Linked DNA regions of Iamia sp. SCSIO 61187. The protein of the gene in region 1 interacts with the protein of each later gene in a pairwise test. Links are inferred from orthologs where the notes say so. Each region holds a gene or a part of one and is shown in the gene's direction. Other genes may lie near its edges.

Region 1 (3,055 bases):
TGCTCGACGGCGACCCCCCGGTCGACGCCGGCGGCCGGCTCGACGGCTTCTGCTGGACCAAGGTCCACCCGGCGTCGGCCGACGGTCCGGCGGCGGGCGAGATCTACGTGATCGGAGTCGACCCCGACGCCGGCGGCCGCGGTCTGGGGCGGGCCCTGGTGCGCGCCGGCCTCGACCACCTCGCCGGCCGGGGCCTGGGGCACGCCCTGCTCTACGTCGACGCCGACAACGAGCCGGCGCGACGCCTGTACGACCGGCTCGGCTTCACCACCGCCCGCACCCGGCGCGTGCGCAGCCGGACGGGGCTCAGCCCTCGCTGAGGTCGTAGGGCGGGTCCTCGGACCGGCCCCGCACCCCCCGCACCGGGTGGAGCCCGATGGGCAGGCGGTACCACCTCCCGCGGTGGGCCTGCACGGCCCCGACGATGCCCAGGGCGTAGCTGGCGAGCGTCAGCAGCCCGACCAGCACCAGGCCGATGACGAACGCCGGGGTCGCCTCGAAGCCGGTGTCCCGGTTGTCGGAGACCGAGATGATGTAGTCGACGTAGGCGGGCACCAGCAGTGCCACCCCCACGATCTGGGGCACGAGCAGGACGAGGGTCAGGTTGAGGGCCTCGGCCGAGTGGTGGCGGACGAAGGGCTTCTCCTTGGAGATCAGGTAGAAGATCAGCGCCACCAGCCACCCGCCGACGGCAAGGTAGAGGATCCACATCAGGAGCGCCTGGGTCCGCTCCTGCGAGCGGTCGGGTCCCGCCGGTCCACCGTGCTGGCCGGGGGCCGGTGACCACGTCCGACCGTCCCACCACCACCAGCTCCCGCCGGCGTCGGCGTACCAGCCCGGCTCCTCCGGCGGGGGGATGTCCGTCATCGCCGTCAGGGTAGGGCGGCCCACCCGTATCCTCGACGGATGGCCACCACCGGGAGCGCACCGCCGGCGGACGTCGCGCCCCGGCCCCCGGCGCGGACGACCCGCTACGACGTCGACCGGGCCGCCCTCGGCCAGCTCCTCGCCGACCAACCGCGCTACCGCGTCGACCAGGTGTGGGAGGGCCTGCACACCCACCTGGCCGAGCCGGCCGACATGACGAACGTCCCCCTGACGCTGCGGCGCCGCCTGGCCGAGGAGCTGCCCGACGCCCTCGCCCTGACCACCGAGGCGGCGGCTGACGGCGGCGACACGGTGAAGTGGCTGTGGACCCTGGGCGACGGCAGCCGCGTCGAGACGGTGCTGATGCACTACCCCCAGCGCTCGACGGTGTGCGTGTCGAGCCAGGCGGGCTGCGCCATGGCCTGCGGCTTCTGCGCCACGGGCCAGGCCGGCTTCACCCGGCACCTCACCTCCGGCGAGATCGTCGAGCAGGTCGTGCGGGCGTCGCGCCGCGCCCGCGCCGACGGGCGGCGCCTGGCCAACGTGGTCTTCATGGGCATGGGCGAGCCGTTGGCCAACTTCGCCCACACCTGGGCCGCGGTCCACCGCATCCACGACGACCTCGGCCTCGGCGCCCGCCACATCACCATCTCGACGGTGGGGATCGTCCCCGGGATCCGCCGGCTGGCCGACGCCGACCTGCCGGTGAACCTCGCCGTCTCCCTCCACGCCGCCGACGACGAGCTCCGGGACCGGCTGGTCCCGATCAACCGGCGCTACCCGCTGGGCCTGCTGGCCGAGGCGTGCGCCGAGCACATCGAGCGCACCGGCCGGCGCCTCAGCTTCGAGTGGGCCCTGATCGACGGCGTCAACGACCGGCGCGTCGATGCCGCCCGCCTGGCGGACTACGCCCGGGGGCTCCGGGCCCACGTCAACCTGATCCCGCTCAACCCGACGCCGGGCTACGCGACCCGCGGCACCCCCGCGGACGGGGTCGAGCGCTTCCGCCGCGACCTGGCCGACCGCGGCGTCAACGTCACCGTCCGCGACACCCGGGGCACGTCGATCGACGCCGCCTGCGGCCAGCTGGCGGCAGCGAGCGTGCCCACCCCCACCCGCCGTGACCGGGCCGGGGGCGCCGGGTAGCCTCGCCCCCCCGGTCGATCGGGGACCACCGGGACGGCAGACGTGACGACGGCGCATGAGGTGACACGCAGAGCGGGCCGAGCGCGGCGTGGCGCGGCGTTGCTGGTCGCCGCCGTCGTGGCCGGCTCCACCCTCGGGCCCGGGCCCACCGCCGCCGGCCCGCCGGTCGACGTCGTCCCGGCCGTCGTCGCGCCGGCGGCGCCCGCGGCCCCCGCGACCCAGGCCCCGCCGGCTGGCCCCTACGAGCCCGGCTTCGTCGACGAGCCACTCCCGACCAACCCACCGTCGCCGTCGCTGGCGGGCGTCGAGGCCGCCAGCGACGAGCTCGACGAGGTCGAGGGCGCCCTCGACCGGGCCGAGGAGGCCCGGGACGACGCCATCGCCCACCGGGACGAGCTGCGCCAGCACATCGTCGACCTGGGCGAGCAGCGCGTCGAGGCCGTCGAGGCGCTGGCCCAGCGCCAGGTCGAGGAGCGCCAGCGGGGCGAGGAGCGCGAGGCCGCCGCCCGCGAGCACGAGCGGCGGATCGGCGCGACCGCGGCGGCCGCCGAGCGGCTCGAGCAGGCCCGCGAGGACCTCCGGGACCTGATGGTCGCCGCCTTCGTCAACGAGTCGTCGAGCACCTCCGACGCCATGGAGGTCCTCATCACCGGCGAGGACGCCACCGACGCCAACCTCCGCCTGGCCTACGACGACCACGCCGCCGTCGCCCGGCTGGGCGACGTCCGGGCCCGGGTGCGCGACCACGCCGAGGCGGTGGCGGCCGAGGAGCGGGCGGCCCAGGCCCGGGCCGCGGCCGAGCAGGCCGAGCGCGACGCGGTGGCGGTCCGCCAGGCGGCCGAGCAGCACATCGTCGACATCGACGCCGAGACGGTGGAGACGCAGGCCGCGGAGGTCCGGTCCGTCGACGCCCTCGCCGACCGGGAGGCCGACGTCCTCCTCGCCGCCGCCGACATCCCCCCCGCCCTGCTCCGGGCCGACGTGGTCGGGGCCGGCATCGACTTCCCGGTCGTCGCCCTGGACGCCTGGCTCAAGGCGGCGG
Region 2 (3,473 bases), 190 kb from region 1 along the record:
CCAACCATCTGGGCATGGTGTTCTCCACGCTCGACTGCACCCCGCGCTGGCGCGAGCGCCTGCCCGGGATCGACGTCCCCACCCTCGTCGTCCACGGCCTCCGGGACCCGTTCTTCCCCGTCGGCAACGGCGAGGCCATCGCCCGCGAGATCCCCGGGGCACGCCTCCTCGTCCTCGAGGACGCCGCCACCGCCATCCCCGATCGGGCGGTCGGCGAGGTGGCCGAGGCGATGCTGGCCCTCGGGTAGTGCACGTCCCGCGACCGGGGGCCGGGCCGGGGTCCCGCCCGAGGGTCGATTGCCGGACCCGGGATGGCGTGGTCAACTGGAACGAGTGGGTGGATCGACCGGTGAGGGCGTGACCGCCACCGGTCCGGGACCGGTGGTGACGATCCTCGGCACCAAGCTGCACCCGCCCCGACGGCGCCCGACCCTCGTCGGGCGGCCCCGGCTCGAGGCCGCCACCTCCCGCAGCGCCCACTCTGCGCTCACCCTGGTGTCCGCCCCCGCCGGGTTCGGCAAGACCACCCTCGTCGCCGACCGTTGGGGCGAGGGCCCGAGCACGGCGTGGCTGTCGCTCGATCGCGGCGACGACGACCTCGTCCGGTTCTGGACCTACGTCGTCGCCGCCCTGGCGACGGCGGCGCCGGACCTCAGCGATGACGCGACCGGCCTGCTCGGAGCACCCGGCACGCCGATCGAGGCCGTCGTGGCCACGCTCATCAACGACCTCGAGACCGTCGCCTCGGAGGTCGTCTTGGTCCTCGACGACTACCACGTCATCGAGCAGGTCGAGATCCACGACTCGGTGGCGTTCCTGTTCGAGCACCTGCCGGTCCAGGTCCGGGTCGTGATCGCCACGCGCTCGGACCCCCCGCTCCCGTTGGCGGCGATGCGGGCCCGGGGCGAGCTGCTCGAGATCCGCGCCGCGGACCTCCGCTTCACCGCCGACGAGGCGGCGTCGTACCTCAACGGGGCCATGGACCTGGCCCTCGGGGCCGACGACATCGAGGTGCTCGGGGCCCGCACCGAGGGGTGGATCGCAGCCCTCCAGCTGGCGGCGCTCTCGCTGCAAGGCGGGCGCGACCCCACCGCGTTCATCGCCGAGTTCGCCGGCGACGACCGGTTCATCCTCGACTACCTCGCCGACGAGGTGCTCGAGCGCCAGACCCCCGAGATCCGCCGGTTCCTGCTCGAGACCTCGATCCTCAGCCGGCTCACCGGTCCGCTGTGCGGGGCGGTGACGGGCCTCGACGGGGCCAAGGCCACCCTCGACGGCCTCGATCGGGCCAACCTCTTCGTGGTGCCCCTCGACGACCGACGCACCTGGTACCGCTACCACCACCTCTTCGGCGACGTCCTCCGCGCCCGGCTGGTCGACGAGGACCCGGGCCGCGTCCCGGAGCTGCACCGCCGCGCCAGCGACTGGTACGCCGCCCACGACGAGCCCCACGAGGCCATCGCCCACGCCCTCGCCGGCGGCCGCTTCGACCGGGCCGCCGCCCTCATCGAACGGACCGCCCCGGCGATGCAGCGGGCCCGCCAGGAGGCGGTGCTGCGGCGATGGCTCGAGGCCCTCCCCCGCGAGGTGTACGCCGACCGACCGGTCCTCACCGTCTTCCTGGTGGGGGCGCGCATGGCGACCGGCGAGGCGACCGGGTGCGACGAGCTGCTCGACCGGGCCGAGGCCCGCCTCATCCGGAGCGATCCCCCGCTCGTCGAGAGCGAGGTCGAGCGCCGCCGCCTGCCGGCCATGGTGGCCGTGCACCGGGCCGGCCTGGCCCTCCTCGCCGGCGACCTCGACGGGACCGTCCGCCACGCCCGCCGGGTCCTCGACCTGGCGAGCGACGACGACCCCCTCCAGCGGGGCGCAGGGTCGGCGCTGCTGGGCCTGGCCCACTGGAGCCGGGGGGACCTCGACACGGCCCGCCAGCGCTACGTCGAGTCGGTCGCGTGCTTCGAGGCGGGCCGGTTCCTGCCCGACGTCATGGGCTGCTCGATCGCCCTCGCCGACATCCAGACCACCCAGGGCCGCCTCCACGACGCCCAGCGCACCTTCGCGTCCGCCCTCCGCCACACCGCCGACGAGCCCGGCCTCCGCGGCGCCGCCGACATGCACGTGGGGCTGAGCCTGCTCGCCCTCGAGCGCGACGACCTCGTGGCCGCCGCCCAGCACCTCGACGCCAGCGCCGAGCTGGGGGAGCACAGGGGCCTCCCCCAGCACCCCTACCGGTGGCGGGTCGCCGCCGCGCTGCTGCACCACGCCCACGGCGACGACGACGCCGCCCTCGAGCTGCTGACCGAGGCCGAGCGCCTCTACGACACCGACTACTCGCCTCGCGTGCGACCGGTCAGCGCCATCACCACACGGGTCCGGATCGCCCGGGGCGACGTCGCCGCCGGTGAGCGGTGGGCCGCCGCCCACGGCCTGAGCGCCACCGACGAGCCGACCTACCTCCGGGAGCTCGAGCACATCACCCTGGCCCGGCTCCTGCTCGCCCGGGGGACGATCGACGCGGCCGAGGAGGCCGTCGGCCTGCTCGGCCGGCTCCTCACCGCCGCCGAGCAGGGCGACCGCGGGGGCAGCAGCATCGAGATCCTCGTGCTGCTGGCGGTCGCCCACCGCGCCGCCGGTCGTCGGGACGAGGCCGTCGGTCCGATGGAGGTGGCCCTGGCCCGGGCCGAGCCCGAGGGCTACGTCCGCACGTTCCTCGACGCCGGGAGCGGCGCCATCGACGTGCTCCGCTCGCTCGACGGCACCTCCGGGCGACGAGCCGCCCGGCTCCTCGCCGGCGCGACGTCGGCCGTGACCCCCGCCCGGAGGCGGTCAGCCGGACCCGACGAGCTGAGCGAGCGCGAGGTCGACGTGCTCCGCCTCCTCCGCAGCGACCTCAGCGGCCCCGACATCGCTCGCGAGCTCCACGTGTCGCTCAACACGCTGCGCACCCACACCAGGCACATCTACACCAAGCTCGGCGCCACCAACCGGCGCGAAGCCGTGAGCCGGGCCGCCAGCCTGGGGCTGTGACCGGGACCCCGACGGGGGCCGAGGACGATCACCGCGAGGATCGCCAGATCATGTGATGTGGGCTCACCAGGCCCGTCCCTACGTTCACCCGGTGCCCCCCGATCGCCCCTCCCCCGAACCGTCATGTGGGCGACCGACTGCTGAGGACGCCCCCGCCGAGCGCTACGAGGTCCGCGTCCGCGGGCGGCTCGGGAGCCGGTGGGCGGCGTGGTTCGACGGGATGACCCTGATCGACGCCGGCGACGGCACGACCGTCATGCGCGGCGCACTCGTCGACCAGGCCGCCCTGCACGGCCTGCTCGAGAAGCTCCGCGACCTCGGCATCACCCTGCTGTCGCTCACCCGCCTCGGGCCGGACGCGCCGCCCGAGCGCCCCGCCCTCCCACCTGACCAGACCGGTCCCACCCCGCCAGGAGCAACCCCATGATCACCGTCACCGGACTCAC
Region 3 (3,181 bases), 700 kb from region 1 along the record:
CGGTCGCGGCCACGCCCCACCCCCGCATCCGCGCCCGCCGGGCCGAGGTCGCCCGGGGCCGGGGTCGGCGCCGCATGCGGCGCGTCACGGCCCTCCTCGGCGTGATCTGCGCCGTCGTGTGGACCCTCGTCGGGCTCCGCAGCCCGCTGCTCGACGTCGACCGGGTGCAGGTCGTCGGGGCCGAGCGCACCGACGTCGCCGCCATCGAGCGGGCCGGGGGCGCGACGCGGGGCACGCCGATGATCGAGGTCGACCTGGACGGGGCCCGCCGCGGGGTGGCCGCCCTGCCGTGGATCGACGAGGTCCGCACCACCCGGCTGTGGCCGGGCACCATCCGCATCGTCGTCAGCGAGCGCACCGAGGTCGCCACCGTCGCCCACGACGACGGGTGGGCCCTCCTCGACGCCGAGGGTCGGGTCCTGGCCGTCGTCGAGGACCAGCCCGACCTGCCCGCCCTCGCCGGCGAGCGGGCGGCCGCGCCCGGGGCGACGCTCGATGGCGACGACCGGGCCGCCCTCGCCGTCCTCGGCGCCCTGCCGGGGTCGCTGCGGCGGGCGGTCGAGGGCACCGACCAGGGGCGCGACGGCCTCGAGCTGGTGCTCGACGACGGCTTCCGGGTGGTCCTGGGCGACGCCCGCCAGCTGGCCGCCAAGGCCCAGGCCGCCGTGGCCGTGCGCCAGCACGCCGCCCCCGCGGGCGACGCCTGCCGCATCGACGTCCGCGTCCCGACCGCCCCGGTCTTGACCACGGGGAGGGGCTGTGCGTAGGGTCTCGACCGCTACAAGAACTTTACATAACCCTATACCTCGACTCGAGGTCGAGGGTGACACCTCGATGGTCGGCCCGTGTGGCCGACCGTCCCGCGCGTCCCGAGAACGGAGCTTCCCCCATGGCCGGTAATCCGCAGAACTACCTGGCGGTCATCAAGGTCGTCGGCGTCGGTGGTGCCGGGTGCAACGCCGTCAACCGGATGATCGACGCCGGGCTGAAGGGCGTCGAGTTCATCGCCGTCAACACCGATGCCCAGGCGCTCCTGATGAGCGACGCCGACGTCAAGCTCGACATCGGGCGCGACCTCACCCGCGGCCTCGGCGCCGGGAGCGACCCCGACGTGGGGGCGGCGGCGGCCGAGTCGCACCGGGCCGAGCTCGAGGAGGTCATCAAGGGCGCCGACATGGTCTTCATCACCGCCGGCGAGGGCGGCGGCACCGGCACCGGCGGCGCGCCGGTCATCGCCGAGATCGCCAAGTCCCTCGGCGCCCTGACCATCGGCGTGGTGACCCGCCCGTTCGGCTTCGAGGGCCGGCGCCGCTCGGTCCAGGCCGAGCAGGGCGTCCAGAAGCTGAAGGAGCGGGTCGACACCCAGATCGTCATCCCCAACGATCGCCTGCTCACCGTCTCCGACGACAAGACCTCGGTGGTGAACGCCTTCAAGATGGCCGACGAGGTCCTCCTCCAGGGCGTCCAGGGCATCACCGACCTGATCACCACGCCGGGCCTCATCAACACCGACTTCGCCGACGTGAAGATGATCATGAGCAACGCCGGCTCGGCGCTGATGGGCATCGGCTACGCCTCCGGCGACGGCCGGGCCCTCAACGCCGCCCGCAACGCCATCTCGAGCCCGCTGCTCGAGGCGTCCATCGAGGGCGCCCGCGGCATCCTGCTGAGCATCACCGGCGGGAGCGACATGGGCCTGTTCGAGGTGAACGAGGCGGCCGAGGTCATCCACGGCGTGGCCCACCCCGACGCCAACATCATCTTCGGCACCGTGATCGACGACGACATGGGCGACGAGGTGCGGGTCACGGTCATCGCCGCCGGGTTCGACCGGTGGGAGGAGGGCCGCACCCGGCCCCGCACCCACGAGATGGAGGAGTCGAGCGGGCCCGTGCCCGTGACCGACCTCTTCGGCGGCGCCGACGACGAGACCGACGGCGACGGCGACGACGACTTCGACGTGCCCTCGTTCCTCCGGTAGGCAGGGCCCGATGAGGGCCCGAAGCCAGGTCGCAGACCGGCTCCTCACCTTCGCTCTGGTCGGACCGGACCCCTCCGCGCCGCGGCGGGCTGCGCTCGCCGGCTCGATCCGACCCAGGCGGGGTGGAGGGGCTGCCGCCAGCGCGGAACGGACTCGACAGGCACGGCACGAAGGATCCCCGTGGCACTCCGCCCCCACCACCTGACCACGACGCGCGCCGCGGGGGACCTGGCCGTCACCGGGCCGCCGGCCGAGGTCGCCGCCCGCCGGCGGGCGGTCGTCGACCTGCCGTGGACCTGGCTGACCCAGGTCCACGGGGCCGCCGTCGTCACCGTCACCCGGCCCGGCCAGCACGCCGGGGCCGAGGCCGACGCGGCGGTGACCGCCGTGCCCGGCGCCGCCCTCGCCGTCACCACCGCCGACTGCGTGCCCGTGGTGCTGCTCGGCGCCGAGGGCCGCGCCGTGGGCGTCGCCCACGCCGGCTGGCGCGGTCTCCTGGGCGGGGTCGTCGGCGCCGCCGCCGAGGCCATGGCCGCCCTGGGGGCACCCCCGGTCGAGGCGGTGCTGGGCCCGTCGATCTGCGCCCGCCACTACGAGTTCGGCGCCGCGGACCTCGACCGGGTCGCCGCCCGCTGGGGCGACGAGGTGCGCGCCACCACCACCGACGGGCGGCCCGCCCTCGACGTCGCCGCCGGCGTGCGGCGAGCCCTGGCCGAGGCCGGGGTCGAGACGGTGACCGCGGCTCCGTCCTGCACCGCCGAGGCCCCCGGTGACTACTGGTCGTTCCGCGCCCGGGGCGACGCCGGCCGGATCGCGACGGTGGCGTGGCTGGAGGAGGAGGCGTGATCCCCGTCGCCGTCACGGCCGAGGAGGTGGGGGCCCGCATCGCCCGGGTCCGCACCCGGATCGAGCGGGCGGGCGGCGACCCGGCCGCGGTCACCGTCGTCGGGGTGACGAAGGGCTTCGACGCCACCGCCGTCCACGCCGCGGTGGCCGCCGGGCTGGTGGACCTGGGGGAGAGCTACGCCCAGGAGATGGTCACCAAGGTCGACGCCGAGGAGGCGGTGCGCTGGCACTGGGTCGGCCGCCTGCAGCGGAACAAGGTCCGCCAGGTCGCCGCCCACGTCGCCCTGTGGCACAGCGTCGACCGGGCCGCCCTGGGGGCGGAGATCGCCCGGCGCGCCCCCGGCGCTGCCGTCC

Evidence for each region. Proteins that work in one complex are often made in the same cells at the same time.
Region 2: the proteins of rlmN (region 1) and HC251_RS12830 interact in binary tests that used the Escherichia coli proteins (3 or more experiments, as listed by UniProt). The link is inferred for Iamia sp. SCSIO 61187 from one-to-one orthologs.
Region 3: the proteins of rlmN (region 1) and ftsZ interact in binary tests that used the Escherichia coli proteins (3 or more experiments, as listed by UniProt). The link is inferred for Iamia sp. SCSIO 61187 from one-to-one orthologs.

What each region holds. Positions count from the first base shown.
Region 1 is NZ_CP050948.1:2,861,827-2,864,881, forward strand. What follows is about bases 190-2,959. They hold rlmN (23S rRNA (adenine(2503)-C(2))-methyltransferase RlmN), read left to right. Parts: upstream 190-906; coding sequence 907-2,013; downstream 2,014-2,959. Other genes in these bases: mshD (mycothiol synthase), read left to right, coding at 190-320; HC251_RS13645 (DUF4870 domain-containing protein), read right to left, coding at 307-867; HC251_RS13655 (lytic murein transglycosylase), read left to right, coding at 2,074-2,959. In the rest of the region: more of mshD, read left to right, coding at 1-189; more of HC251_RS13655, read left to right, coding at 2,960-3,055.
Region 2 is NZ_CP050948.1:2,674,792-2,678,264, forward strand. Bases 40-3,227 are described here. They hold HC251_RS12830 (LuxR C-terminal-related transcriptional regulator), read left to right. Parts: upstream 40-357; coding sequence 358-3,027; downstream 3,028-3,227. Other genes in these bases: HC251_RS12825 (alpha/beta fold hydrolase), read left to right, coding at 40-248; HC251_RS12835 (hypothetical protein), read left to right, coding at 3,119-3,227. In the rest of the region: more of HC251_RS12825, read left to right, coding at 1-39; more of HC251_RS12835, read left to right, coding at 3,228-3,454; HC251_RS26025 (ABC transporter ATP-binding protein), read left to right, coding at 3,451-3,473. UniProt on the Escherichia coli protein: Positively regulates the transcription of the maltose regulon whose gene products are responsible for uptake and catabolism of malto-oligosaccharides.
Region 3 is NZ_CP050948.1:2,162,934-2,166,114, forward strand. What follows is about bases 40-2,935. They hold ftsZ (cell division protein FtsZ), read left to right. Parts: upstream 40-889; coding sequence 890-1,981; downstream 1,982-2,935. Other genes in these bases: HC251_RS10415 (cell division protein FtsQ/DivIB), read left to right, coding at 40-767; HC251_RS10425 (polyphenol oxidase family protein), read left to right, coding at 2,162-2,827; HC251_RS10430 (YggS family pyridoxal phosphate-dependent enzyme), read left to right, coding at 2,824-2,935. Also shown: more of HC251_RS10415, read left to right, coding at 1-39; more of HC251_RS10430, read left to right, coding at 2,936-3,181. UniProt on the Escherichia coli protein: Essential cell division protein that forms a contractile ring structure (Z ring) at the future cell division site. The regulation of the ring assembly controls the timing and the location of cell division.